Regions from separate parts of the Streptomyces sp. NPDC045022 genome, predicted to be linked through region 3. Evidence: riboswitches for the same ligand, from Rfam matches in the RefSeq annotation. Region 3 holds a riboswitch; each other region holds the start of a gene.

Evidence for each region. Region 3 has a riboswitch for cyclic di-AMP ahead of AC07C1_RS33245 (M23 family metallopeptidase). Riboswitches for the same ligand answer to the same signal wherever they lie in the genome.
Region 1: linked by a shared signal. The riboswitch ahead of AC07C1_RS29110 (C40 family peptidase) and the one ahead of AC07C1_RS33245 (M23 family metallopeptidase) in region 3 are both predicted to bind cyclic di-AMP.
Region 2: linked by a shared signal. The riboswitch ahead of AC07C1_RS08725 (M23 family metallopeptidase) and the one ahead of AC07C1_RS33245 (M23 family metallopeptidase) in region 3 are both predicted to bind cyclic di-AMP.
Region 4: linked by a shared signal. The riboswitch ahead of AC07C1_RS05495 (M23 family metallopeptidase) and the one ahead of AC07C1_RS33245 (M23 family metallopeptidase) in region 3 are both predicted to bind cyclic di-AMP.

The regions. Positions count from the first base shown of each region.
Region 1 is NZ_JBWKIR010000020.1:9,708-16,620, forward strand. It holds gene AC07C1_RS29090 (ATP-binding protein) at 1-1,047, shown strand, start outside; gene AC07C1_RS29095 (LuxR C-terminal-related transcriptional regulator) at 1,044-1,784, shown strand; gene AC07C1_RS29100 (C40 family peptidase) at 1,801-2,865, opposite strand; gene AC07C1_RS29105 (hypothetical protein) at 3,303-3,656, shown strand; gene AC07C1_RS29110 (C40 family peptidase) at 4,235-5,221, opposite strand; cyclic di-AMP (ydaO/yuaA leader) riboswitch at 5,230-5,400, opposite strand; gene pcrA (DNA helicase PcrA) at 5,686-6,913, shown strand, end outside.
Region 2 is NZ_JBWKIR010000004.1:19,095-26,007, reverse strand. It holds gene AC07C1_RS08740 (dihydrofolate reductase family protein) at 1-773, shown strand, start outside; tRNA gene AC07C1_RS08735 (tRNA-Met) at 863-936, shown strand; gene AC07C1_RS08730 (PP2C family protein-serine/threonine phosphatase) at 1,127-2,308, shown strand; cyclic di-AMP (ydaO/yuaA leader) riboswitch at 2,559-2,725, shown strand; gene AC07C1_RS08725 (M23 family metallopeptidase) at 2,735-3,766, shown strand; gene AC07C1_RS08720 (aldo/keto reductase) at 3,861-4,805, shown strand; gene AC07C1_RS08715 (PrsW family intramembrane metalloprotease) at 4,912-6,273, opposite strand; gene trmB (tRNA (guanosine(46)-N7)-methyltransferase TrmB) at 6,329-6,913, opposite strand, start outside.
Region 3 is NZ_JBWKIR010000026.1:85,278-92,190, reverse strand. It holds gene AC07C1_RS33250 (alpha-galactosidase) at 1-812, shown strand, start outside; cyclic di-AMP (ydaO/yuaA leader) riboswitch at 1,115-1,279, shown strand; gene AC07C1_RS33245 (M23 family metallopeptidase) at 1,282-2,205, shown strand; gene AC07C1_RS33240 (SGNH/GDSL hydrolase family protein) at 2,473-3,258, shown strand; gene AC07C1_RS33235 (TetR/AcrR family transcriptional regulator) at 3,439-4,059, opposite strand; gene AC07C1_RS33230 (Glu/Leu/Phe/Val dehydrogenase dimerization domain-containing protein) at 4,306-5,490, opposite strand; gene AC07C1_RS33225 (MBL fold metallo-hydrolase) at 5,936-6,913, shown strand, end outside.
Region 4 is NZ_JBWKIR010000002.1:492,016-498,928, forward strand. It holds gene AC07C1_RS05480 (bifunctional acetate--CoA ligase family protein/GNAT family N-acetyltransferase) at 1-1,666, opposite strand, end outside; gene AC07C1_RS05485 (HPr family phosphocarrier protein) at 1,844-2,125, shown strand; gene AC07C1_RS05490 (GntR family transcriptional regulator) at 2,330-3,016, opposite strand; gene AC07C1_RS05495 (M23 family metallopeptidase) at 3,216-3,971, opposite strand; cyclic di-AMP (ydaO/yuaA leader) riboswitch at 3,985-4,145, opposite strand; gene AC07C1_RS05500 (M16 family metallopeptidase) at 4,357-5,745, opposite strand; gene AC07C1_RS05505 (M16 family metallopeptidase) at 5,742-6,913, opposite strand, start outside.

The DNA.
Region 1 (6,913 bases), on a different contig from region 3:
CCGACACTGGTCGGCACCGAGACCTCGCCGGAGGGCCGCCGCAGACTGGTGGCCCGCAAGCCGGACCGGGGACAGATCGTCGCGCTGCTCCTCATGGTCATCGTGTCCATGGTCTTCGTCGGCAGCGTCAACCTGGGCAGCGCGGCCAAGGCGTATCTGCTGCCCGCCGTGCTCGTCGCGGCCGGTGTCGCCCTGGTCTGGCGGCAGGCGGACAACGCCCGCCGGGCCCGCTGGGTCGAGGTCGGCCGGCGGCGCCGCACTCTCACTCTGCTGCGCGCGGCCGGTGGCGTCCTGCTCGTCACGGCCGGTGTCTCGGCCATCTTCGTCCTGCAGGGTTCGGCCGCGCACCTCGGCGCCGTCCTCCAGGCCGCGCTCGCCGTCCTCGTCGGCATCACGCTGCTCGCCGGCCCCTACCTGGTGCGCATGACGCAGGATCTGTCCGAGGAACGCCTCATGCGCATCCGCGCCCAGGAGCGCGCCGAGGTCGCCGCCCACGTGCACGACTCCGTGCTGCACACCCTCACCCTGATCCAGCGCAATGCCGACAACGCCAACGAGGTGCGCCGCCTCGCCCGCGCCCAGGAGCGCGACCTGCGCACCTGGCTGTACAAACCGGAGGGCACCGGCAAGGACGAGGCCGACGAGCCGGACACGGTCGCGGAGGCGGTGCGGCGCAACGCCGCCGAGGTGGAGGACAAGCACGGCGTGCCCATCGAGGTCGTCATCGTCGGCGACTGCCCGCTGGACGAGAAGACCAGCGCGCAGATGCAGGCCGCGCGCGAGGCGATGGTGAACGCCGCCAAGTACGGTGGCGAAGGCGGTGCCGTACAGGCCTATGCCGAAGTCGAGGGAAAGACGGTCTTCGTGTCCGTGCGCGACCGCGGTCCCGGCTTCGACCTCGACTCGATACCCGCCGACCGCATGGGCGTCAGAGAATCGATCATCGGCCGCATGGAGCGCAACGGCGGCACGGCCCGGCTGCGGGCGGTGCCGGACGGCGGCACGGAGGTCGAGCTGGAGATGGAGAGGGCGGAGAAGACGTCATGAGCGACGCGACCGAGATGAACGGCACGGCGGAGGCGGCGGAGGCGGCCGAGTCCGGCCCCGCCGGCGGCGCGGGCGGGCGGCACGTCCGGGTGGTGCTCGTGGACGACCACCGGATGTTCCGCACGGGCGTCCAGGCCGAGATCGGCCAGACCGCCGAGACCGGGGTCGAGGTGGTCGGTGAGGCCGCGGACGTCGACCAGGCGGTCACGGTCATCACCGCGACCCGGCCCGAGGTGGTCCTCCTCGACGTCCACCTGCCGGGCGGCGGCGGGGTCGAAGTACTGCGCCGCTGCGCGGCGTTGACGGCCGACGCCGAGCGGCCCGTGCGCTTCCTCGCACTGTCCGTGTCGGACGCGGCGGAGGATGTGATCGGCGTGATCCGCGGCGGCGCCCGCGGCTACGTCACCAAGACCATCACCGGCGCCGACCTGGTCGACTCGATCTTCCGCGTGCAGGAGGGCGACGCCGTCTTCTCCCCGCGGCTGGCCGGGTTCGTCCTCGACGCCTTCGCCTCCACCGACGCTCCGCCCGTGGACGAGGACCTCGACCGCCTCACCCAGCGCGAGCGCGAGGTGCTGCGCCTGATCGCCCGTGGCTACGCCTACAAGGAGATCGCCAAGCAGCTGTTCATCTCGGTGAAGACGGTCGAGTCCCACGTCTCGGCGGTCCTGCGCAAGCTTCAGCTGTCCAACCGCCATGAGCTGACCCGCTGGGCGACCGCGCGCCGCCTCGTCTGACCCTGCGGGGCCGCCCTCACGCCACCCGGGTGGCCCCGGCGAACGGCATCTGGTCGATCGGGGCCAGCCGGACCGGTGCCGACGGGTTCGGGGCGTGGATCATCTGGCCGCCCCCGACGTAGAGCCCGACGTGACTGATGCCGGAGTAGAAGAAGACCAGGTCGCCGGGCTGGAGTTCGGAGCGGGAGACGCGGCGGCCCGCGTTGATCTGGGCGTAGGTGGTGCGCGGCAGGGAGATGCCGGCGGAGCGGTAGGCGGCCTGGACCAGGCCCGAGCAGTCGAAGGCGTTCGGGCCCGTCGCACCCCACACATAGGGACTGCCGAGCTTGGCGTAGGCGAAGGAGACGGCCGCCGCCGCGCGCGCGTTGGGAGGTGTGACGGACCCGGCCCGCTCCAGTGCCGACCGCGCGGAGGAGGCCGACCGGGACACGTGCCCGGCCGGGGCGCTGTCACCGGTGACCTCGGTCCGCTGCCGCGGGGTGAGCCGCGCCAGCAGCCGCCGCGCCTCGTCGAGCTTTCCGGTGATGGTCTTCTTCTGCCGTTTCAGCTCCGCCTGCCGGGAGCGCAGGGAGGTCAGCTCGATGCGTGCGGCGCCGCGCAACCGCTCGATCTCCCGCAGCTGTTCGCGCACCCGTGACACGGCGGCGGCCTGCCGGTCGCCCGCCCGCTCCGCGAACGCGGCGCCGTCCAGGTACTGGTCGGGGTCGCTGGACAGGGCCAGTTGCCAGGCCGGGTCGATGCCGCCGTCGCGGTACTGGGCCGCCGCGATGGAACCCAGTGCGTCGCGGGCCGAGTTGAGCTTCTGCTGCTTGCGGGCGGCCTGGTCCTGCAGCGCGGTCACCCGCCGCTGGGCCGTTTCGGCTCTCTCCTTCGCCCCGTTGTACTTCTCGGTGGCGGCCTCCGCGTCCTGGTACAACTTGTCGACTCTGTCCTTCGCCTGCGCCGGCGTCAGCTGTGGCTCGGCGTGTCCCGTCCCGTCGAAGCCCGCCGCGGTGGCCACACCCGCCAGGGCGAGAGTGGCGGCCGTCCGGGCCGTATGGCCACTGAGCGGGCCTTGCCGGGGCTTGCGGTGCGCTGCCACCTGGACCGTCACGTCCTTTCGTAGGACTCGTGCGACCGAGCGGTCGGTGCGCCCGGCGGTGGCCCGCACAGGGGGAGCGGGCCACCGCCGGGCCTTTCTCGGCGGAGGTGGCCGACTGCCGCCCCTGGCCCGGGCGGCGGTGGGAAGCCGGTCACCTGGGGGAGGACGCTAGGCCGGTCTGTGACGAGTGGGTAACGCGGTGTACGAAACTGGCCTCGACGGACCAAGGTGTGACCGGATGTGACCGTGTTGCCCGGGCTGAGTCGTCGTCTTCACGGAGCGTGCTGACCGAAGCGCCAAAAGCGGGACAGCTCGGAGATGTGGGCTGCTATGGGTCGCATATATGCAAGATCCACGGCCTCGCGGACGGACCGCTGGGACATCGGCGTCGGGCCCGGTCACGGAAGACGAGAACGCCCTCGTTAGGCTCCGGCTCCATGGACCTACTCATCCATCTCTTCGTCGGCCTGCACATCATCGGCATCGCCGCACTGCTCGGCGGTTTCCTCACCCAGATGAAGGCCATGGGGCAGGGCACGGCCCGGTTCGTCCCCGGCATGCTGCACGGCGCACTGACCATGCTCGTCACCGGCGTGGCCCTGGTCGGCCTCAACCAGGCCGACGACCACCATGTCAACAACATCAAGATCGGCGTGAAGCTGGCCCTGCTGATCGTGATCCTCGGCCTGGTCTACGTGAAGCGCGACGAGGAGCGGGTCGACAAGCGGCTCTTCGGGCTGGTCGGCCTGCTGACGACGGCGAACATCTTCATCGCCGTGCTGTGGACCTGACGGTCGGTCCACGTGGTCGCCGGCACGGGCCGCGAGCACCGCACCGGTGGCGGCCGCGAGCCACGCCGCCACCGCCACCCACACCAGCACCCGTCCCGGCCCCTTGAGCCACGGGACGTCCACGGTGGCCGCGACGGACAGCCTCGCCGCCGCCGTCATTCCCATCGGGAACACCGTCGCCCACCAAGCACGTCGTAACCGGGCCGCGGCCCGGGCCGCCTCGGCCGCCAGCGAGATAAGCCCGAGATAGCAGACGAGGTCCGCAGGACGAAGTCGGCGCCCAGCGCCACCCAGGCGACGCCGGCCATCGCCGGCGCCACCCGCGAGACCGTCTCGTCGCCGGCCAGCTGCAGACCAACCGACAGGATGCCGGCCGCCAATCACGGCGGCCCCGGACGCGGGAGGCCGCCCCGCCCACCACGCGCGCAGACCTGAGATGCCGGGCATGCGCCCGATGCCAGGCAGCCGCGCGCACCCAGCCGGGCCGGGCACGCGCGCGTGGAACGCAAACCGCCGGTACGCGCGCGTGGAGCGGACCCGCCGGTACGCGCGCGTAGGCCCGACCACGTGAGGCGCGCTCAGGCCGGCCGCACCACGCTGTGGATGATCGATTCGCCACCGCGGTCCACGGATTCCTCGCGGACGTACGCGCCGGGTTCCGGGGCGTGGATCATCATCCCGTCGCCCGTGCAGAGGCCGACATGGCTGCTGTCGTCGTGGAAGAAGACCAGGTCACCGGCGCGCGCCTCGGTGACGGGGACCGGGCTGCCCGCGGCGGCCTGGGCCTGGGCGGTACGCGGGAGGGTGACGCCGGCGGCCTTCCACGCGGCCTGGGTGAGGCCGGAGGAGTCGTACGAGCCGGGCCCGCTGGCACCGCTCACGTACGGCTTGCCGATCTGGGCCCGGGCGAAGGCGATCGCCTTCTCGGCCTTGGTTTCCTGCCGCGGGCCCGGGGATCCGTAGGCCCGTGGACCGGGCTCCTCCAGGCGCCGTCGGCCGAGCCCGGCCGGCCGCGCGCCCTGCTGGGCCGTGAGCCGGGACAGCAGCTCGCGCGCGGTGGCGAGCTTGTGCTGGACGGTGGCCTTCGCGGCCTTCACGTCGTAGTGCGAGGACGCCGGCGCCTCCGGGCTCCTGGTGGTCTTGCCCCGCTCGGCCGCGTCCTTCACGCGCGAGGCCAACCGGTTCATCACCCTGCTCTGGGCGAAGTGGTCCTGCGGATACTCCGAGAGGAGAGAGGCGGCCGTGTCCGGGGTGGCCGCGAACGGAACCAGCCCCTCCCGGGCCTTGGCGAGCCGGCTCGCGCGCCGGGCGCCCTCCTGACGTGGGTCCTCGCCGTGCGGCCGCCGGGCGGCCGCCGGTTCCTCCTCCGGCGCCGAGTCGGCCTGGCGGTAGAACTCGTCGATCTTCTTCTCGATCTCCTCCAGGCTCGGCCTGCCGTCGTCGGCGGCGGCCTCGGCCGTCTGGGTCAGGACGGCCACGGAGGTGAATGCGGCGGTGGCGAGGGCGGGGCCGCGCAGGCCCGGTCCACGGGTGCCGCCGGGGCGCGGCTTGCGGTGCGACGCCAAGGGAGGCGACTCCTTCCAACGTGCCGCCTACCGGGTTAGCTGTCGGGTTCGGGCGCGTGCTTCGGAAGGGTTGCCCTACGGCGTCGTCCCGGGCGGGAGTCGGCCGATTCACCCCAGGATCGGTGGGTCCCCGGCTCCGGGCACCGTGGGGGGCGCACCGGACTCGGCGGAGGCCGCGCGGCCCGGCGACGTTCGCCGGAGAGGGGTCGTGCGGCCTGACGGAAACCTAACCAACTCGTGTGTCTCTTGTGAAGGTTGGTGCGCAGTATGTCCGATACATTTCTGTGACCTGATGCAGGTTTCATGTGGGCGTGACCAGGTGCTTCCTCAGCGTGAGGGGAAAAGGGGGCAGGTGGGGCGAGGATCCCACTCCGGGACCGCACCCCATGCGGACCCCACCCGAGACGTCCGTGTTCCGGGGACCGCGACCGGTTGTCGGTGGGGAGCCCTAGACTCGTAGAGCGATGAGCAGCCTTTTTGACGACAGCTTCCTGGCGGACCTCCAGCCCCCTCGCGGGCACGAGGAGGAACCCCCGCCACCGCCCGAGGACGATCACGCTCCGGACGCGCTTCCGGACGATCTGTTCGGCGGGAAGTTCGACGTGCCGCCGGACCGGGACGCCTACTACCGCGACGGCGCCCCCCGCCCGGCGATCGACGCGGCGGCACTCCTGGAGGGGCTGAACGACAACCAGCGCGCCGCGGTGGTGCACGCCGGCTCCCCGCTGCTCATCGTCGCCGGCGCCGGCTCCGGCAAGACGCGCGTGCTCACCCACCGCATCGCCCACCTGCTCGCCGAGCGGAACGTACACCCGGGCCAGATCCTCGCGATCACCTTCACCAACAAGGCCGCGGGCGAGATGAAGGAGCGCGTCGAGCAGCTCGTCGGCCCGCGCGCCAACGCGATGTGGGTGATGACCTTCCACAGCGCGTGTGTCCGGATCCTCCGGCGCGAGTCGAAGAAGCTCGGCTTCACCTCGTCCTTCTCGATCTACGACGCCGCCGACAGCAAGCGCCTGATGGCCCTGGTCTGCCGCGACCTGGACCTCGACCCCAAGCGGTTCCCGCCCAAGTCCTTCAGCGCCAAGATCAGCAACCTGAAGAACGAGCTGATCGACGAGGAGGACTTCGCCGCCCAGGCCACCGACGGCTTCGAGAAGACCCTCGCCCAGGCCTATGCGCTCTACCAGTCGCGGCTGCGCGAGGCGAACGCGCTCGACTTCGACGACCTGATCATGACGACGGTCAACCTGCTGCGTGCCTTCCCGGACGTCGCCGAGCACTACCGCCGCCGCTTCCGGCACGTCCTGGTCGACGAGTACCAGGACACCAACCACGCGCAGTACGCGCTCGTGCGCGAACTGGTCGGCACCGGCGAGCGCGCCGCCGAGGACGTCGACACCCCGCCCGGCGAGTACGACCTCCCGCCCGCCGAACTCTGCGTGGTGGGTGACGCGGACCAGTCGATCTACGCTTTCCGCGGCGCGACGATCCGCAACATCCTCCAGTTCGAGGAGGACTACCCGAACGCGACGACGATCCTGCTGGAGCAGAACTACCGCTCCACGCAGACCATTCTGTCCGCCGCCAACGCGGTCATCGAGCGCAACGAGTCCCGCCGCCCGAAGAACCTGTGGACCAACGCGGGCCACGGCGCGCGGATCACCGGCTACGTCGCCGACACCGAGCACG
Region 2 (6,913 bases), on a different contig from region 3:
TCGGGGGCACCGCCGACGTCGTCCCGCTCGGCGCCGGCCTCGACTGGCGGGCCCTGCTCGAGGACCTGCACGACGTACGCGGAGTCGGGCGCCTGATGGTCGAGGGCGGCGGCCGGGTGCACACCCAGCTCCTCCAGCAGGGCCTCGCCGACGAACTCCAGCTGGTCCTCGCCCCCCTCTTCGTCGGCGACCCGGCGGCCCCGCGCCTGTTCGGCCCCGGGGCCTACCAGGGCGGCCGGCTGCGCCTGGTCGAGACCCGCCGCATTGAGGACGTCGTCCTCATGCGTTACGAGCCCACGGCCCCCGGTGCCGGCCCGGCTCCCACCGCCGCCGACCGCCACTGGCTGCGCGCCGCCTGCGAACTCGCCGCCCTGTGTCCGCCCTCGGAGACGGCCTTCAGCGTCGGCGCGGTCGTGGTCGCCGCCGACGGCACCGAACTGGCCCGCGGCCACTCCCGGGAGGGCGGCGACCCGGTGGTCCACGCGGAGGAGGCCGCGCTGGCCAAGATCGACCGGGCCGACCCGAGGCTGGCCGGGGCCACGGTCTACAGCAGCCTGGAGCCCTGCGCCCGCCGCGCCTCCCGTCCCGCGCCCTGTGCCGAGCTGATCCTGCGGGCCGGGGTACGCCGGGTGGTCACCGCCTGGCGGGAGCCGGACACCTTCGTCGCGGCGGCCGACGGCACGGGGGTGCTGCTCGACGGGGGAGCCGAGGTCGTCGTACTCCCGGAGTTCGAGGCGCTCGCCAAGGCCCCGAACGCCCACCTGCCGGGGTGACCGCGCCCCCCGGGGGGCCGCGTGAGCAGGGCCCGCGGGAACCGATGTGCAATCCGACCTGCGCGTGGCGTACAGTAGAGACACAACGACGCGGGGTGGAGCAGCTCGGTAGCTCGCTGGGCTCATAACCCAGAGGTCGCAGGTTCAAATCCTGTCCCCGCTACTGAAGACTCAGGGCCGGAATCCAGCACATGGATTCCGGCCCTGAGTGTTTTCCCCGGATGACCGGGATTCGCGTCCGGGGAGCCCAAGTGGCATACGTCACAGCTGGTCATCCGGTCGGTCCACAGCGGTCGCCCCCCGCCCCTGTGCCCGCAAACCTGGACGTACGTCGGACACGTGGGAGACAAGCGGTGCGCCCTGGTGAGGTGGAGCAGAACGCGTACGCCAGGGCGGGTGGCCGGCTTCCCGGCGACCCCGTGCCCGACCCGGGCCTCGGCGACGCACCCGCACCGGCGCACCGGACCCGGCGCCCGAGCCCGCGCACCCTGGCCCGCGCCCTGCCCGCCCTGCTCATCGCCGGCGGCGTCCTCTACGGCCTGCTCACCCCCGAGGACTTCACCGCCGTCCCGTTCTTCACCGCCGCCCCGCTGATCGCCGCGCCCCTGGCCGCGCTGAGCACCACCGTCCTGACCGGCCTCGTGGCCCTCGCCGCCGTCTACGCGGTGCACGCCCAGGCCGGCGCCCACCCGGTCGTGGCCACCGTCACGGACGTGGTGACCGTGGCCTCGGTCGCCCTGCTGGCCGTCGCCATCAACCGGGTGGTCCGCCGCGGCGACCGGCGCCTGGCCTCCGCCCGGGAGATCGCCGAGGCCGCCCAGCGGGCCGTCCTGCCCGAGCCGGCGGCGCGGATCGGCGGCTTCGAGATCGCCGCCTGCTACGAGGCGGCACGCCAGGACGCGTTCATCGGTGGCGACCTCTACGCGGTGCAGGACAGCCCGTACGGCGTCCGGCTGGTCGTCGGCGACGTGCGCGGCAAGGGCCTGGGCGCGGTCGCCGCCGTCGCCGTGCTGATCGGGGCGTTCCGGGAGGCGGCCGAGCGGGAGGCCACGCTGGAGGCGGTCGCCGAGCGGCTGGAGCGGGCGCTGGCCCGCGAGGGCACCCGGCGGGACGGCATCGACGCGTTCGAGGGGTTCACCACCGCCGTCCTCGCCGAACTCCCGCACGGCGAGGGAGTCGTACGCGTCGTCAACCGGGGCCATCCGGCCCCGCTGCTGCTGCACGCCGACGGCACCCTGCGCACCCTGACCGCGCACGAGCCGGCGCTGCCGCTCGGCATGGGCGACCTCGGCATATGGCCCGACCGGACGCTGGAGGCCGGCTTCCCCAGCGGGGCCACCCTGTTGCTCTACACCGACGGCCTGTCCGAGGCCCGGGACGCCCACGGCCGGTTCTATCAACCCGAACGACGGCTCGCCGGACGCACGTTCCGCGACCCCGGCACGCTCCTCGCCCGGCTCGCCGAGGAGGTCAGGCGGCACTCCGGCGGCGGCATGACGGACGACATGGCGCTGCTCGCCGTACGGCAGCCCTGAGTGCCCTCAGCGATGAGTGCCCTCACCGACGGTGACCGGGCGACCGCCGTCCGCATACCATCTGAGTCACCATCAAAACTTCTGTGACTCCTGAGCCTCGGTCAACTCGTCCGATTTGCAGCGGTCATGATGGATAGGTTCCCGTCCGGAAATGCTGATGATCAAGTCGAACGGCTTGGAAAGTGCCTGGCGCGTCTATTAACGTTCGATAACGCAGCGCGGTCGTCCCAGCCGTCACCAGAGGCGGCTCCGTGCGCACGCGCCGAATCCCGCAAGGGAACCGGGGAACCACCACCTTGGGGTGAATCACGCGGATGCCGATGTGAACTCGCTGAGTCCACGTCCGGTTTACGCGCGTAGGAGACCTTCCTGCTCCGAACCCGTCAGCTAACCCGGTAGGCGGAGGAAGGAAAGGAGCGCGCCCGCGTGGCGTCCAACCGCCCTGCCCCAGAAGCCCCGTTCATACCGGCGAAAGCCGACACCGAGACCTTCGGTTACGGCTCCTACCGCGCCGAGGAGGGCCCCTGGGAGGAGTGGAACCCGACCGAGGACTCCGTCGCCCCGGTCCGCGGCCGGCACCGTGTCGCCAAGCAGCGCGGCGGATTCGCCCGCAGCTCCACCGTCCTCGGCGTCGGCGTGATGGCCGCGGTCGGCGCGGGCGGCATGGCCAGCGCCAACACCGGCAAGCCGCCGGTCTCCATCTCCCTGCCGGACCTGCCCTCCGTCGGCTCGCTCTTCGAGGACGACTCCGCCCCGGCGCCCGAGGCCACCACCACCGCGCTCAGCGACGTGGGCGTGACCTCCGCCGACGCCGAGCAGCACACCGACGCGGGCGAGGCCCTGCGCAACCGGATCATGGCCCAGGCCGAGCAGCAGCAGAGCAAGGCCGACGGCAAGGCCACCGCCGCCGCGCTCGCCGCCACCGAGAAGCAGGCCGCGGACGCCGCCGCCAAGGCGGAGAAGGACGCCGCCGCCAAGGCCGCCGCCGCCAAGGAGAAGGCGGAGGCCGCCGCCAGGAAGGCCGCCGCGGAGAAGCGGCTGGCCGAGCTGGCCAAGCAGTACACGCTGCCGACGTCCTCGTACACGATCACCTCGACGTTCGGCCAGGCCGGCTCGATGTGGTCCTCCGGCTACCACACCGGCCTCGACTTCGCCGCGCCCACGGGCACCCTCATCAAGGCCATCCACAGCGGCACGATCACCCAGGCCGGCTGGGCCGGCGCCTACGGCTACCGCACGGTCCTCACCCTCGACGACGGCACCGAGCTGTGGTTCTGCCACCAGTCCTCGATCAACGTCACGGTCGGCCAGAAGGTCTCCACCGGCGAGGTCATCGGCCGCGTCGGCGCCACCGGCAATGTCACCGGCCCGCACCTCCACCTGGAGCTCCACCCGGGCGGGCAGGCCACCGGTACCGACCCGATGCCGTGGCTGCGGGACAAGGGCCTCACCCCCTGACGCGGCCCTCCGGAAGAACCGCGGGGCATCCCTTCGCGGGAACTCGGCGCCGGCGGCGGAATGAGATCATCCGTCGCCGGCGTTGACGTAGAGCATGACTTCTCTGCGCAAAATCGGTTCCTCCGACCTCGAGGTCTTCCCGCTCTCCCTCGGCGGCAACGTCTTCGGCTGGACCGCCGACGAGGAGGCCTCCTTCGCCGTCCTCGACGCCTACGCAGCCGCCGGCGGCAACTTCCTCGACACCGCCGACAGCTACAGCGCCTGGATCGAGGGCAACAAGGGCGGCGAGTCCGAGACGATCATCGGCAAGTGGGTCAAGGCCCGCGGCAACCGCGACGACGTCGTCATCGCGACCAAGGTCAGCCAGCACCCCGAGTACCAGGGCCTGTCCGCCGCCAACATCAAGGCCGCCGCCGACGCGTCCCTGCGCCGCCTGGGCACCGACCACATCGACCTCTACTACACCCACTTCGACAAGCCCGAGGTGCCGGTCGAGGAGATCATCGGCGCGCTGGACGAGCTGGTGCGGGCCGGCAAGGTCCGGCACATCGCCGCGTCCAACATCACCCCCGAACGTCTCCAGGCCTCCCTGGACTTCTCCGACCGCGAGGGCCTGGCCCGCTACGTAGCCCTCCAGCCGCACTACAACCTGGTCTCCCGCGACACCTACGAGGGCCCGCTGCAGGACCTGGCCGCCCGTGAGGGTCTCGCCGCCGTGCCCTACTACGCCCTCGCCTCGGGTTTCCTCACCGGCAAGTACCGCCCCGGTACGACCGTCGACAGCGCCCGCGCCACCGGGGCCGCGAAGCACGCCGAGTCCGAGCGCGGCCGGCGAGTCCTGGCGGCCCTGGACGAGATCGCCGCCGCCCACGACGCCCCGGTCGCCACGGTCGCCCTGGCCTGGCTCGCGGCCCAGCCGACGATCACGGCCCCCATCGCCTCGGCCCGAACGGTCGACCAGCTCCCGGCCCTGCTCGCGGTGGCGCGGCTGAGCCTGACGGACGAGGACCTGAGGAAACTGACGGAGGCATCGGCCTGACCCCAGCCGCCGGTTCCGCCCGCGGCGGGCCCTTCTCCGCCGCAGGCGGCGATCAGCCACGAGGGCGGCGGTGCCCGGCGGTCCGGCGGTGTCCGGCTGCCCCCGCCTAACCGCGATACGGGTTGTACGAGGGATACGGCACTGCCGGATACCCGTACGGCGCCGCCGGATACCCGTACGGCGCCGCCGGATACCCGTACGGCGCCGCCGGATACCCGTACGGTGGCGGCGCCCAGTACACCGGCGCCGGAACGGAAGCCCCGGCCGCGTACTCCAGAGCCGGCCGCGCCATGCCCCTGCGTAGCCACAGCTCGGTCAGCAACTCCCGCTCCCGTACGACGAAGTCGGCCCCGGCCCGCCCCCGCCGCCCCCGGTGCCGCAGGAGCGCCAGCGAGGTGGCGTACGCCTCGTACTGAGCCACCGCCCGCGCGGCCGGCCGCCCCCCGAAGTGGTGCCGGGCGTACTCCCGGGCCATCCGCCGCGCCCGCATCGACCCGAGCGCGAAAGGCTCGGCCGGCCCCAGCCACCCGGCCGGCACATACGGCGGCAGCTCCTCCCGCACGGTCCGCAGCTCCCGCTGCCGAGTCCAGACCGCGAGCCAGGTCAGCAGCGCGAACGCGGGCACCATGAATCCGCCGTAGACGGCGAAGAACCCGTACTGGCCGAAGGTGGAGGAGCTGTTCCACAAGGCGTGCATGCTCATCGCCAGCAGCAGCCCGCAGACCGGCAGCAGCACCCGCCGCAGCCGCCGCCGCTCCCCGGACAGCGCGGCGATACCGAAGCCGATGCCGGTGAGGACCGTGAACAGGGGGTGTGCGAACGGGGACATCACGATGCGTACGAAGAAGGTCGCGGCGGTGACGGAGGCGATGCCCCGGCCACCGGTGACCTGGTCGGTCCCGAAGGCCGTGCCGAGGTAGAGGATGTTCTCGGTGAACGCGAACCCGGTGGCGGTGATCCCGGCTATCACCATCCCGTCCACGATCCCGGTGAAGTCACGTCTGCGGAAGAGGAAGACCAGCAGTACGGCCGCGGCCTTGGCGGACTCCTCGACGACCGGCGCTATCACGGTGGCGCCCAGGGTGTCGGCACCGACCGGATCGGCGGTGGCGGTGGCGATCCACTTGGTCGCGAAGGTGTTGGCGACGATGGCGATCAGCGCCGCCGCGCAGGCGCCCCACGCGAAGGCGAAGACCAGGTTCCGCCAGGGGCCCGGTGCCACCCGGTCCAGCCACCGGAAGGCGGCTGTCAGCCAGGGCACGGGCAGCACGGCCAGTCCGACCCCGACCAGGAGCCCCTCCGTGCCGGTCTGGCGCCGTACCAGCGCGAGGATCACCAGCCCGGACAGCGCCAGCAGCGTGATCAGCGCCCCGTACCGCACCCATCCGCGTTGCCACCAGTGCGGGTGGCGGAGCGCCCCGGAGCCGGGGCTGGCGGGCGGTATCGGGTACGGAGCACTGGTGGCCACGGCATCGACCCTAACGGTGTCGCGACGAGGGGCCGGCGCGGTTTTCCGGACCTGGCTACCGGTCGTGGTGCGGTACGCGCCGGAAGAGCAGATCGTGCACCACATGTCCCTTGTCCAGTCCCTGCCCCTCGAAACGGGTCAGCGGCCGGAACGCGGGGCGTGCCGCGAAACCGCCGTCCGCCTGCGTGTTCTCGAAGTCGGGATGCGCGCCGAGAACCTCGAGCATCTGCTCGGCGTACGGCTCCCAGTCGGTCGCGCAGTGCACGAGCGCGCCGGGCTTCAGCCGGGTCGCGGCGAGCGTCAGGAACTCGGGCTGGATGAGCCGCCGCTTGTGGTGCCGCTTCTTGGGCCAGGGGTCGGGGAAGTACACGCGCAGCCCGTCCAGCGAGTCGGGCCGGATCATCTCCCGGAGCAGGATGATCGCGTCCCCGTTGCCCACCCGGACATTGGCCAGCCCGTCCCGGTCGGCGAGGGCGAGCAGATTGCCCTGCCCCGGCGTATGCACATCGACCGCGAGGATGTTGGTGTCCGGGTCGGCGGCGGCCATCTGAGCGGTGGCCTCGCCCATCCCGAAGCCGATCTCCAGCACGACGGGGTTGCCGTTCCCGAACAGCTCGGCCGGATCGATCACCCGTTGCCC
Region 3 (6,913 bases):
ACGTCCGGGAGTATCTGTGGGAGCAGCTGGACGCACTGCTCTCCAGCGCCCCGATCGACTATGTGAAGTGGGACTTCAACCGCTGCTTCACCGACGCCGGCTGGCCCGGTGAGCCGTACCCGCAGCGCCTGTGGGCCGACCACGTCCGGGCCCTGTACGCCCTGCTGGACCGGCTGCGCGCGGCGCACCCCGGGGTCGCCTTCGAATCCTGCTCGGGCGGTGGCGGCCGGATCGACCTCGGGGTGATGAGCCGCACCGACCAGGTGTGGACCTCCGACAACACCGACCCGCTGGATCGGCTCGCCATCCAGCACGGCTTCACCCAGATCCACCCCGCCCGGGTCATGGCCGCCTGGGTCACCGACAGCCCGAACACGCAGCTCAACGGCCGGGTCAGCCCGCTGCGGTTCCGCTTCGTCAGCGCCATGGCCGGCGTCCTCGGTGTCGGCGGTGACCTCGCGGAGTGGAGCGGGGAGGAGCTGGCCGAGGCCCGGCGGTGGGTGGAGCTGTACAAGGAGATCCGCCCGGTCGTCCAGCGCGGCGAGCTGTACCGGTTGCGGCCTCCGGCGGGCGGCCTGAGTGCCGTCCAGTACGTCCTCGCGGGCGAGACGGTGGTCCTGGCCTGGCTGCAGGCGCAGAGCTACGGCGAGCCGGTGCCGGCGGTGCGGCTGCGTGGAATCGACCCGACGGCATCGTATGAATGCCGCGAAACGGGCGAAGTGCATCGAGGGGCCGTCCTGCTGCACCACGGGCTGCACACCGGGCTGAAGGGCGACCTGGATGCGACGATTTTCCGTCTGCGTCGCATCTGAGCTTTCTGTCCGTATTGGCGGCTTCATTCCAACTCGCTGTGGAATGAGGGGCTGTGGTGGCATGGCGCGTGAGGAGCGTCATATCGGTGACCGAGCGTCGCGCGTCATGTTCACGTAATTCTGGTGTGGAAGAGGGGAATCGTAGGGTGCGTGGGGCGGGAATTCACGGAGGGTGACCGCGCTGGTCCGCTTTCGATCTTCGGAAACGCCAACGGGGGGAACCGGCTGCTTGTTTCCGTGCGTCCTGCTCGCTTACGTTCGCCACCAATCCGGACGGAACGCCGAATCCTGCCGTCGCCCGGAGTCCCCACACACTTGACCCGTGTTCGGCAGGAGCGGGGGACCCACCAGGTACCACTGCCTGTCCGGTCTCCGCGACAGGCTAGGGGTGAAGCCGCGCGCCGCGCGACCGGGCAGCTCCAGCCCGAACCCGACAGCTGACCTCGCAGGCGTCGGAGAGGAATGCGCCATGCCCGCGAAGGGTAAGCACCGACGTCCCAAGACCCCGCGTTTTTCCCGCTCCATCGCCGTCGCCGGGACCGGTGGCGCCGCGCTGGCCCTGCCGCTCATCGGGGTCACCCAGGCGCAGGCCGCCACCCCGGCGCAGTCCGTCTCCGGAAAGGCCGTGCAGTCGCTTCCGGCCACGGTGAAGAAGGCCGCCGCTCAGCCGGATTCGACGGTGCGCACCTACACGGTGAAGTCCGGCGACTGCCTCTCGGCGATCGCCGACCAGCAGCACGTCAGCGGCGGCTGGCACCAGCTCTACGACGACAACCGGCAGGCCGTCGGCGCCGACCCGGCGCTGATCCACCCGGGCCTCGAGCTCACGCTCGGCAAGAAGGCCGCGCAGACCCGCACCGAGTCCGCCGCCCCGCGGGACTCCTCGACCAAGGCGCAGCACTCGGCCGCCTCGCAGTCCTCCCGGACGCAGGCCGCCCCGGCGGCCAAGTCGTCGGATGCCACCGCCTCGACGGCCGCCGCCACCGGCTTCACCCTCCCGGTGACCGGCGCCACCGTCGGCACCGGCTACCACGTGGCCGGCAGCATGTGGTCCAGCGGCTACCACACCGGCGTCGACTTCGTCGTCCCAACCGGCACTTCCCTGAAGGCCGTCGGCGCGGGCACGGTCGTCTCGGCCGGCTGGGGCGGCGCCTACGGCAACCAGGTCGTCATCAAGCTCGACGACGGCTACTACGCCCAGTACGCCCACCTGTCGCAGCTCTCCGTCTCGGCCGGCCAGACCGTGACCGCGGGCCGGCAGATCGGCCTGTCCGGCGCCACCGGCAACGTGACCGGCCCGCACCTGCACTTCGAGATCCGCACGACGCCGGACTACGGCTCCGACATCGACCCGCTCGGTTACCTCCGCCAGCACGGCGTCGCCGTCGGCTGAGGACCGCCCCGCCCCGAACCGCCTGCCTGACACGCCTCCGAAGGCCGGACCCACGATCCCCGGGTCCGGCCTTCGGTGTGGAACAACGGCACGCCCGCTGGGCTTCGGCCGCAACATGTCTGACGGCAGGCCTATTCCTGATTCGCAAATTATTTAAGGGTGTCTCATCTCACCGTTCGTCAACTCCGGCTTACGGTCGCGCAAGTCACATCCGAAGGTGAATCATGGTCCGACGTGGCAGACGATTCGAAGAATGACAACAGATCAGTGATCGGGTCGTACGTGGCGGTGGGGGACAGCTTCACCGAGGGCGTCGGCGACCCCGGCCCGGACGGGGCCTTCGTGGGCTGGGCCGACCGGTTCGCGGTTCTCCTCGCCGACCGGCGTCCCGAGGGCGACTTCCAGTACACCAACCTCGCCGTGCGCGGGAAGCTGCTGGACCAGATCGTGGCCGACCAGGTCCCCACGGCCGCCGGACTGGCCCCGGACCTGGTCTCCTTCTGTGCCGGCGGCAACGACATCATCCGCCCCGGCACCGACCCGGACGAGGTGGCCGAGCGGTTCGAGCGGGCCGTGGCCCGGCTGGCCGAGGTCGCGGGCACGGTGATGGTGACGACCGGCTTCGACACACGGGGCGTTCCGGTGCTCAAGCACCTGCGCGGCAAGATCGCCACGTACAACGGACACGTCCGCGCGATCGCCGACCGGTACGGCTGTCCCGTGCTCGACCTGTGGTCCCTCAGGTCCGTGCAGGACCGCCGGGCCTGGGACAGCGACCGGCTCCATCTCTCGCCCGAGGGGCACACGCGCGTGGCGCTGCGGGCCGGGCAGGTCCTCGGCCTCGACGTCCCGGCCGACCCGGAGCAGCCGTGGCCGCCGCTGCCGCCCCGGGGCACCCTGGAGGTCCGCCGCGACGACGTCCAGTGGGCCCGCGAGTTCCTCGTCCCGTGGATCGGCCGGCGGCTGCGCGGCGAGTCCTCCGGTGACCATGTGACGGCGAAGGGCACCCTGTCGCCGGACGACATCAAGTCGCGGATCGCCTCGGTGGCCTGAGGCCACCGGCCCCGCCCCGGACCGCGTACCCGGCGGTCCGGGGCACGACCGCATCCGGCCGGCGCACCGAGCCGGGCTCCGACGGGTAGTTCAGGCCCCTTTCCGGTAGGAACCCGAGCAACGGCTGAATCGTTCGGTCGGCCGATGGGGGCGTGATCAGGTCCGACGCGTGCGGAGCGCTCACCGCTCCCGTTCGGTCAGGGCCTTCCGGTCCAGCCCCAGCTCTCGGGCGAGGGCCTCGTCGGCCCATTCCTGCGCCCGGGCCCGCGGCACGGCGCCCGGGTACGACGTCAGCTGTACGGCCAGGCCGTCCAGCAGCGCCGTCAGCCGCAGCGCGGCACCGGCCGGGTCGGCGCACGCGAACTCGCCCGCCGCCACACCCTCGGCGATGACTTCGGCGAGCGCGGCCTTCCACTGCCTGTCGAGTTCCCGGGTGACCTCCCGCAGAGCGGGCTCCCGCAGGGCCACGGCCCAGCCCTCGATCCACAGCCGCCAGCCCTTGGCCTGGCCGGTGGGCGCGTACCAGCGCACCGCCGCCCGCAGCCGGCGCAGCGCGGACGTCCGGCGGCCCAGCAGCTTGCGCAGATGCGTGAGATCGCCCTCGGCCGCGTACGCGAACGCGTCGGCGACCAGCTTCTCCTTGGTCGAGAAGTGGTACAGCACCAGTGCGTTGCTCACGCCGAGCGCCGCGGCCACGTCGGCGATCCTGACCGCCGCCACGCCCCGCGCCTCGATCTGCTCGATGGCGGCCCGCAGCAGTTCCTCCCGCCGCTCGGCCACGCTCAACCGCACTCTCGCCACGCCGTCACCCTACACAGCCGCCCGGACATGCGCCGACGAGCGCGTGACGCCCTGGTGCGACCGGCCCCGCGCTACCGCACTACTGACTCATCATTCAGTCAGTAGGTGAAGCGGCGGACGCCCGACCACGGACGGCCGCCCGACCCGCCCGGGCGACGGCCCGCTGGGACCCCGGCCACCGTGGGCCGTGTCGGCGCGGGCGGCACGACCACCACGACGTGCCCGCAGGAGACTCACCCGGGTCCGTCACCGGTACCGATCGAAGCGTTCCGCGATCATCGGCAGCCGGTCGGTCACCAGGGCGTGGGCGGCCGCGCGCGGGGTCGTACCGTCGGCCTCCGCGCGGTCGAGCATCAGGTCGACCAGGGCGCGCATCGAGCGCCGGAGGTGCGCGAACGCCTCGTCGGCATCGGCACCGATGTCACCGAACAGGGTCCACCACCACCAGGCGTTCGTCCCGGAGTTGACCACCACGTCGGGCAGTACCGTCACGCCCCGCGCGGCCAGCAGCGCCTCCGCCTCCGGCAGCACGGGCATGTTGGCGGCCTCGACGATCCAGCGGGCGCCGATCCCCTCCTGGTCGGCCGCGTCGATCGCGTACGACACGGCCGCCGGAACCAGCACCTCCGCCTCGGCGCACAGCCAGGCGTCGCCGGTCGGTTCGCGGTCGCCGGAGCGCAGCACGCGCCGGTCGACGGTGCCGTAGGCGTCCCGCGCGGCCAGCAGCGCCTCGACGTCGAGCCCAGCCGGGTTGACGATCGTGCCCTTGATGTCGGCGACCGCCACCACGGTCAGGCCCGCGCGCGCGAGGAAGCGCGCGGTGGCTCCGCCCATCGTGCCGAGGCCCTGCACGGCGACCCGGGTGCCCGGGTACGGCACCGACGCCCGGTCCAGGGCCGCGAGCACCGACTCGGCGACTCCGCAACCGCCGACCAGCTCGCCCAGGCCGATGCCGTCCACCTCGACCGCGAAGGCGTCCGCGAGCCGCTTGCGGGCCGCGGTCTCGTCGTCCAGCAGCGGGTACACCGCCTGGATGGAGGAGACCAGGCCCGCCTCGGCCGCGGCGCGGTCCACCAGGTCCTGGGTCAGGCCGAGGTCCTCGCCGGTGGCCCAGAGGCTCTCGATGTACGGCCGCACGGCGCGCAGGTAGCGCACCAGCAGCCCGTACGCCTCCGGCGCCCGCGGGTCGCAGTCGAGACCGCCCTTGGCGCCGCCGAGCGGGATGTAGCGGCCCTCGGGGTTGTAGTGCAGGGCCTCCTTCATCGTCATGCCGCGGGCGAGCCCCGCCACCTCCTCCAGCGTGCAGCCGGGACGCATCCGCAGCCCGCCGCTGGCCACGCCCCGCACCAGCCGGTCCACGACCAGGAAGCCCTGGCGGCCGGTGACGTGATCGGTCCAGACGAGTGACATCAGGGGGGCGGGGGCGGTCATGGGGTCTCCTCGGGGACGGTGATCAGGTGAAGCCGATTCCTCCCCGGCGGCTGCCGGACGGCGGTCTCCAGCTCCAGGGGGTGATGGAAGCCGTCTTGACGTCGGCCTCGGCCGCGGCACGCGCGCGTGGCCGTATCCGCTCGCTGGTGAAGGCGCGCGCCGGATCGGCATCCCGCTGCCCGGGGTGCGGCCGGACCTGTTCGGTGGGAGGTCGGACATGGCGCCTCCGAAGGCGGTGAAGGCGGCCGGGGCTGGTCGGCAAAGGGAACGCGACGCCCGCTTTACTGAATAGTGAGTCAGTCTCCGGAGTCGCCCGGCACCCTGTCAACGTGCTGAACGGGTCTTCGGCAGCGCCCGCCGGGAGCGGAGGGCGCCCCCGGCGGCCCGGGGCTGTCGGAGGCGCCGACCATAATGGAGGGCCTCAGCCACTCCCTCTGGAGGTACCGTGATCGGTTTGCGTTCCTCGAGCTCCGGGCTCCGCGGCTTGCGGCCCGAAGCCTTCGGCGCGGACCCGGGCGGTGAGCGCCTGGCACGCATCCGTCGCTCTCCGCACTTCAGGGACGGTGTGTTCCAGAACCCGGGCGGTGCCGCGCGTACCAGGCCCGCCGGCTCCGCGCTGGACTTCGCGAAGGTGTTCTTCGACAAGGACACCCGGCCCCTGCGCGCGCCGAAGGGCACCGTCCCGGTGTACCCCACGACCTTCGCCGACCTCGGCAAGCCGCCCGCCACGGGACTGCGGCTGACGTGGATGGGTCACTCCAGCGTGCTCGCGGAGATCGACGGCCACCGGGTGCTGTTCGACCCGGTCTGGGGTGAGCGCTGCTCCCCGTTCCCCTTCGTCGGACCGAAGCGCCTGCACCCGGTGCCGCTGCCGCTGGCCGCGCTCGGCGAGGTGGACGTGGTCGTGATCTCGCACGACCACTACGACCACCTGGACCTGCCCACCATCAAGGCGCTGGCCGGCACGGACACCGTGTTCGCCGTGCCGCTCGGTGTGGGTGCCCACCTCGAACACTGGGGTGTGTCTCCGGACCGGCTGCACGAACTCGACTGGCACGAGTCCACCAAGGTCGGCCGACTCACCCTCACGGCCACGCCCGCCCACCATTTCTGCGGCCGCGGACTGCGCAACACCCAGCACACCCTCTGGGCGTCCTGGGCCGTCGCCGGTGAGGAGCACCGGATCTATCACAGCGGCGACACCGGTTACTTCGAGGGCTTCGAGGAGATCGGCGCCGCGCACGGCCCCTTCGACGCCACGATGATCCAGATCGGGGCGTACAGCGAGTTCTGGCCCAAGAACCACACTGATTATAAGCCGCTGCCCGGCTTCTGGCCGGACATTCACATGTCACCAACCCAAGGCGTCCAAGCCCACCTTGACCTGCAAGGAGGCAAGCCGCACGGGGTGATGCTGCCGATC
Region 4 (6,913 bases), on a different contig from region 3:
CCCGGTGGAAGTCCTCCGCCGTCGCCCCGGTCGTCAGGTCCAGCGGGCGCGACGGCCGCAGTCCCTCCGCGAGGCAGCGGTCGTACGTCAGCACGCCCAGCGACTCGGAGTTGCCGAGGATCGCCACGCGCGGCCCGGCGGGCAGCGGCTGCCGGGCGAGCAGCAGGCCCGCGTCGACCAGCTCGGTGATCGTGTCGACCCGGAGCACCCCGGCCTGCCGGAGCAACGCGGAGACGGTCGCGTGCGGCAGCCGCGTGGCGCGCACCGCGTGGCCCTGCGGCGCGGCCCCCGTCCCCTGGACCACGACCAGCGGCTTGGCCGCCGCGGTCCGCCGGGCGAGCCGGGTGAACTTGCGGGGGTTGCCGATGGACTCCAGGTACATGAGGACGACGTCGGTCTCGGGGTCGTCGTACCAGTACTGGAGGACGTCGTTGCCGGAGACGTCGGCGCGGTTGCCGGCGGAGACGAAGGTGGAGACGCCCGTGACCCCGGTGACCCCGCCTCCGCGCCGGTGCAGCCGGGACAGCAGGGCGATGCCGATGGCGCCGGACTGGGCGAACAGCCCGATGCGGCCGGGGCGGGGCATCTCCGGGGCGAGGGACGCGTTCAGCCGGATGTCCGGGGCGGTGTTGATGATCCCGAAGGCGTTCGGGCCGATGATCCGCATGCCGTACGCGCGCGCCTGCCGGACGAGGGCCCGCTGCCGTTCGCGCCCCTCGGGACCGCTCTCGGCGTATCCGGCGGAGAGCACGACGAGTCCCTGGACGCCGTGCTCGCCGCACTCGGCGACCACCCCGGGCACGTACTCGGCGGGCACGGCGACGACGGCGAGGTCCACATGTCCCTCGATGTCCCGCACCGAGCGGTGCGCCGGCACCCCGTCGACGTCCTTGAGGTCCTCGGGGAAGGCCTGGTTCACGGCGTGCAGGCGGCCGGGGTAGCCGGCCTCCCGGAGGTTGCCGAGGACGCTGCGGCCCACCCCGCCGGGGGTGCGGCCGACGCCGACGACCGCCACGGAGCCGGGCACGAGGAGCCGCCGTACCGAGCGGGCCTCGGCGCGCTGCTCCCTCGCGCGCTGCACGGCGAGGGAACGGTCGGTGGGTTCGAGGTCGAACTCCAGGCGGACGACGCCGTCCTCGAAACTGCGCTTCTGGGTGTAGCCCGCGTCCGTGAACACCTTGATCATCTTGGTGTTGGCGGGCAGCACCTCGGCGGCGAAGCGGCGGATGCCCCGCTCGCGGGCGACGGCCCCGATGTGTTCCAGCAGGGCGGAGGCGACCCCGCGGCCCTGGTGGGCGTCCTGCACCAGGAAGGCGACCTCGGCCTCGTCCGCGGGCGCGGAGGCGGGCATCCCGTCGGTGCCGATGCGGTCATAGCGTACGGTGGCGATGAACTCGCCGCCGATGGTGGCGGCGAGCCCCACCCGGTCCACGAAGTCGTGGTGCGTGAAGCGGTGGACGTCCTTCGCGGAGAGCCGGGGGTACGGCGCGAAGAAGCGGTAGTACTTCGACTCGTCCGAGACCTGCTCGTAGAAGCTGACCAGACGGTCGGCGTCGTCGACGGTGATGGGCCGGATGCGCGCGGTGCCCCCGTCGCGCAGTACCACGTCCGCCTCCCAGTGGGCGGGGTACACATGCCGGTCCTGCCGGTCCGCCGAGGTCTGCATGGGCCCCAGAGTACGGCTCGCGTACGACAACGGCGCGAGGCAGTCTGTGGAGGACGACAAGCCTGACCGAGGCCGCGGTCCGGCGACACGCCGGAGGGGACGAAGGTCCGCTCCGGGCATGCTTCGCGATATGGGAAACTGGTCTAGACAACCCTGAAGAGTGAAGGGCAGCAACACATGGCTGAGCGCCGCGTCAACGTCGGCTGGGCCGAGGGCCTCCACGCCCGTCCCGCCTCCATCTTCGTCCGAGCCGCCACGGCCGCAGGCGTCCCGGTGACGATCGCCAAGGCCGGGGGCAACCCCGTCAACGCGGCCTCCATGCTGGCCGTCCTGGGCCTGGGCGCCCAGGGTGGCGAGGAGATCGTCCTCGCCTCCGACGCCGAGGGCGCGGACGCCGCCCTGGACCGCCTGGCCAAGCTGGTCGCCGAGGGCCTGGAAGAGCTGCCCGAGACCGTCTGAGCGCGTCGCGCGCTCACACCGGAGCCGCGTCGGCCCTTCGGGGCGGCGCGGCTTCGCCGTATGCGCAGCACACTTCCGCTCCATTTGCCGACGATTTATGGCCGGCCCGCGTACGGCACCTCTCGTGAATTACGGCACGCCGGAATTCAGGCAGCGGAAAACACCGCTCCGCAGAATAACTCTTCTTTGTATACGACGTCCGTGTTAATGCCGCCGGCCCGACGTGTTTACGGCATGTTGCGAAGTCCTCACACGCTGCGCGGCCCCGGAAAAGCGAAGGCGGTGCGCGGCCGTGGTGCGCTCGGTGTGCAGCGCCGTGACCGCCCGCGCCCGCTCACCGTCGCCCCGTGCCACCGCGTCCACGATCGCGCCGTGCTCCGCCCAGGACTCCAGCGGGCTCGGCGGCGCCTCCACCACATACATCCAGGCGATCTTGTGGCGCAGCTGGGTCAACATGGAGGTCAGCGAGGGGCTGCCGGAGGACTGGGCGAGCGTCTCGTGGAACCAGCCGCCCAGCGAGCGCAGATCCTCGCTGCTGCCCCTCCTGGCCCGCTCCTGACCCAGCCGGACCAGACCGCGCAACACCTTGAGATGGGCCTCCGTGCGCCGCTGTGCGGCCCGCGCGGCCCCGAGCGGTTCCAGGAGCATGCGCATCTCCAGCAGGTCGGCGGCCTCCTGCTCGGTAGGTTCGGCCACGCACGCGCCAGCGTGCCGGCGGGTGACCACGAAGCCCTCCGCCTCCAGCGTGCGCAGGGCCTCGCGGACGGGGACGCGCGAGACGCCGTAGCGGCGGGCCAGGACTTCCTCGGTGAGGCGGCTGCCGCGACCGTAGACACCCGCGACGATGTCGTCCCGGATCGCCGTGCACACCGAGTGCGCCGGAATACGCATGCCCGACCTCCGCCTTAATCCCCGTGAAACGTCGACGATGGACGTGTGTTCCGTGACTCTATTCCAATGAACCGGAATTTCCGACGGCGGGCCGGAATCCATGGATATTTTTTGGACAGCGGACTGGGCGGACACTGCGAAAAACGACGAAAGCCCCGGCTCGGTGGAGCCGGGGCCTCGCGTGCCGTGCGACGGAGGGTCAGACGTTGACGCCGTGCTTGCGGAGGTAGGCGACGGGGTCGATGTCGGAGCCGTAGTCGGGAGTCGTACGGGCCTCGAAGTGGAGGTGCGGGCCGGTGACGTTGCCGGTCGCGCCGGACAGGCCGATCTGCTGGCCCGGGACGACCCGCTGGCCCACGGTGACACCGATGGACGACAGGTGGCCGTACTGGGTGTACATGCCGTCGGCCATCCGGATCACGATCTGGTTGCCGTACGCGCCGCCCCAGCCGGTGGAGACCACGGTGCCGGAGCCGACCGCGTGGACGGTCGTGCCGCTGGCCGCGTGGAAGTCGATGCCGGTGTGCGAGCCCGAGGACCACAGGGAGCTGCTGGCCTGGTAGCCGGTGGAGACGTAGGAGTGCGCGATCGGGGCGACGAAGGCGTTCAGGCGCTTGCGCTCGGCCTCTCGGGCGGCGCGGGCGTGGGCCTCGCGCTCCTGCTTGACCTTCTCGGCTGCCGCCTTGGCCGCGGCCTCCTCGGCCGCCTGCTGCTGGGCGGCCTGCTTCTGGGCGGCGGCCTGCTCGTCGATCTGCTCGGCCACGTCGTCGCTCGCGGCGATGACGGGTGTGAGACCGGTCTGTTCCACGGAGTTCTCGGCGGCGAGCGCCGGGGATGCGGCGAGGGTGCCGATGACACCGGTGGTGGTGAGGGCCGCGATACCGGCCGCCTGAGCGGTGGTCCGCTTGACCCGGCCGGGCTTGCGGTGCTTCCCGGTGGCGCACATGAACGCCATGAAGTGGCTGGTCCTTTCCTTCCTTCTCGCCTACCGGGTTAGCTGACGGGTTCGGAGCAGGAAGGTCTCCTACGGACCCCCTCGCTCTCGCGCGGGCGCCCGATTCACCCCAGGGGACGGTGGGTCCCCGGCTCCCCTGGCTCGCGCCGTACGGGGACTCGGCGATGGCTGCCCGGTGCCGCGGGTGCGGCGCACTGCCTGACGAACAGCCCGGACGACGCTACGAAAGCTTGCTTTCAATCCTCAAACGAATCCGGGTTTTTGTAGCGCATCCCACAGGTCAGACAGGCAACCTCCGTCCCAAATCGGGCATCTGGGGAAGCGAGTGGAACAACAGAGGGCCCTGCCGACCCGTGAGTCGGCAGGGCCCCACGCGCGCGTGCCGCTACTCCGCGGCGACGACGGTGACTTCGCCGATGCCCAGCGCCTCGACCGGCGCCTTGATCCGGGCCGCGTCACCGACGAGGACGGTCACCAGCCGGTCCACCGGGAAGGCGTTGACGACGGCCGCGGTGGCCTCCACCGTGCCCGTCGCGGCCAGCTGCTGGTACAGCGTCGCCTGGAAGTCGTCGGGCAGATGCTGCTCCACCTGGTCGGCCAGGGTGCTCGCGACGGCCGCCGCGGTCTCGTACTTCAGCGGCGCCACACCGACGAGGTTCTGCACGGCGACGTCCCGCTCGGCGTCGGTCAGGCCCTCCGCCGCGAGGGTGCGCAGCACCTTCCACAGGTCGTCCAGCGCGGGGCCGGTGTTGGGGGTGTCCACGGAACCGCTGATGGCGAGCATCGAGGCACCGGTGCCGTCCGGGGCGGACCTCAGGACCTGCCCGAAGGAACGCACGCCGTAGGTGTAGCCCTTCTCCTCGCGCAGGACGCGGTCCAGGCGGGAGGTGAGAGTGCCGCCGAGGCAGTAGGTGCCGAGCACCTGGGCGGGCCAGACGCGGTCGTGCCGGTCCGGGCCGACCCGGCCGATGAGCAGCTGCGTCTGGACGGCTCCGGGCCGGTCCACGATGACCACGCGCCCGGTGTCGTCGGCGGTCACCGGCGGCACGGGCCGGGGCTCGCCCCGGGTGCCGGTCCACGCGCCCAGGGTGTCCCCGAGCAGCGCGTCCAGGTCGACGCCGGTGAGGTCGCCGACCACGACCGCGGTGGCCGTGGCCGGGCGCACATACCGGTCGTAGAAGCCGCGTACGGCCCCCGCGTCGATCTTCTCGACGGTCTCCTCGGTCCCCTGGCGGGGACGGGACATGCGCGAGGCCGCCGGGAACAGCTCCTTGGAGAGTTCCTTGGCCGCCCGGCGGGCGGGGCTGGCCAGCTCGTGCGGGATCTCGTCCAGGCGGTTGCGGACCAGCCGCTCGACCTCGCTCTCGGCGAAGGCCGGGGCGCGCAGGGCGTCGGCGAGCAGGCCCAGGCCCTTGGCCAGGCGGGAGGCCGGAACCTCCAGGCTGAGCCGGACGCCGGGGTGGTCGGCGTGCGAGTCCAGCGTGGCGCCCGCGCGCTCCAGCTCGGCGGCGAACTCCTCGGCGGAGTGCTTGTCGGTGCCTTCGGAGAAGGCCCGCGCCATGATCGTCGCGACGCCGTCCAGGCCGGCCGGCTCGGCGTCCAGGGGCGCGTCCAGCAGCACCTCGACGGCGACGACCTGCTGGCCGGGGCGGTGGCAGCGCAGCACCGTCAGGCCGTTGTCGAGCGTGCCGCGCTCGGGGGCCGGGAACGCCCACGGCCTGGCCTCGCCCGGCTGCGGCTGGGGGTGGAAGTCCATTGCGGCGAGCTCGGTCACTTGGCCGTCTCCTCGTTCTCGTTGCCGGCCTCTACGGTCGCTTCCCGCTCGGGGTCCTCCGGGATGTCGGCGTCCTCGACGGCCTCCGGGGACTTCGGCTCGTAGACGAGGACCGCGCGGTTGTCGGGCCGCAGGCGGGCCTTGGCGACCTCCTGGACCTCCTCGGCGGTCACCTCCAGGACCCGCTGGACGGCGGTGAGGGCGAGCTGCGGGTCGCCGAACAGCACGGCGTACCGGCACAGTTCGTCGGCGCGGCCGGCGACCGTGCCGAGCCGGTCCAGCCACTCGCGTTCCAACTGGGCCTGGGCTCGCTCCATCTCCTCGGGCGTGGGGCCCTCGGCGGCGAACCGGGCCAGCTCCTCGTCGATGGCGGCCTCGATGACCGGCACCTCGACGTCACCGGAGGTCTTCACGTCCAGCCAGCCCAGCGAGGGCGCGCCGGCCAGACGCAGCAGACCGAAACCGGCCGCGACGGCCGTACGGTCGCGGCGCACCAGCCGGTTGTACAGGCGGGAGGACTCTCCACCACCGAGGACGGTCAGGGCCAGGTCGGCCGCGTCCGCCTCGCGCGTGCCGTCGTGCGGCAGCCGGTAGGCGGCCATCAGGGCGCGCGCCGGGACCTCCTCGACGACGACCTCGCGCAGCTGCTCGCCGATGATCTCCGGCAGGGAGCCGTCGCGGGGCTGTGGCTTGCCGTCGTGGGACGGGATCGACCCGAAGTACTTCTCGACCCAGGCGAGGGTCTGCGCGGGGTCGATGTCGCCGACCACGGAGAGCACCGCGTTGTTCGGCGCGTAGTAGGTGCGGAAGAACTGGCGCGCGTCCTCCAGGGTGGCCGCGTCCAGGTCCGCCATCGAGCCGATCGGCGTGTGGTGGTACGGGTGGCCGGCCGGGTACGACAGGGCGGTCAGCTTCTCGAAGGCGGTGCCGTAGGGCACGTTGTCGTAGCGCTGGCGGCGCTCGTTCTTGACGACGTCCCGCTGGTTCTCCATGGACTCGTCGTCCAGGGCGGCGAGCAGCGAGCCCATGCGGTCGGCCTCCAGCCAGAGGGCGAGCTCCAGCTGGTGGGCCGGCATGGTCTCGAAGTAGTTGGTCCGCTCGAAGCTGGTGGTGCCGTTGAGCGAGCCGCCGGCGCCCTGCACCAGCTCGAAGTGGCCGTTGCCGCTGA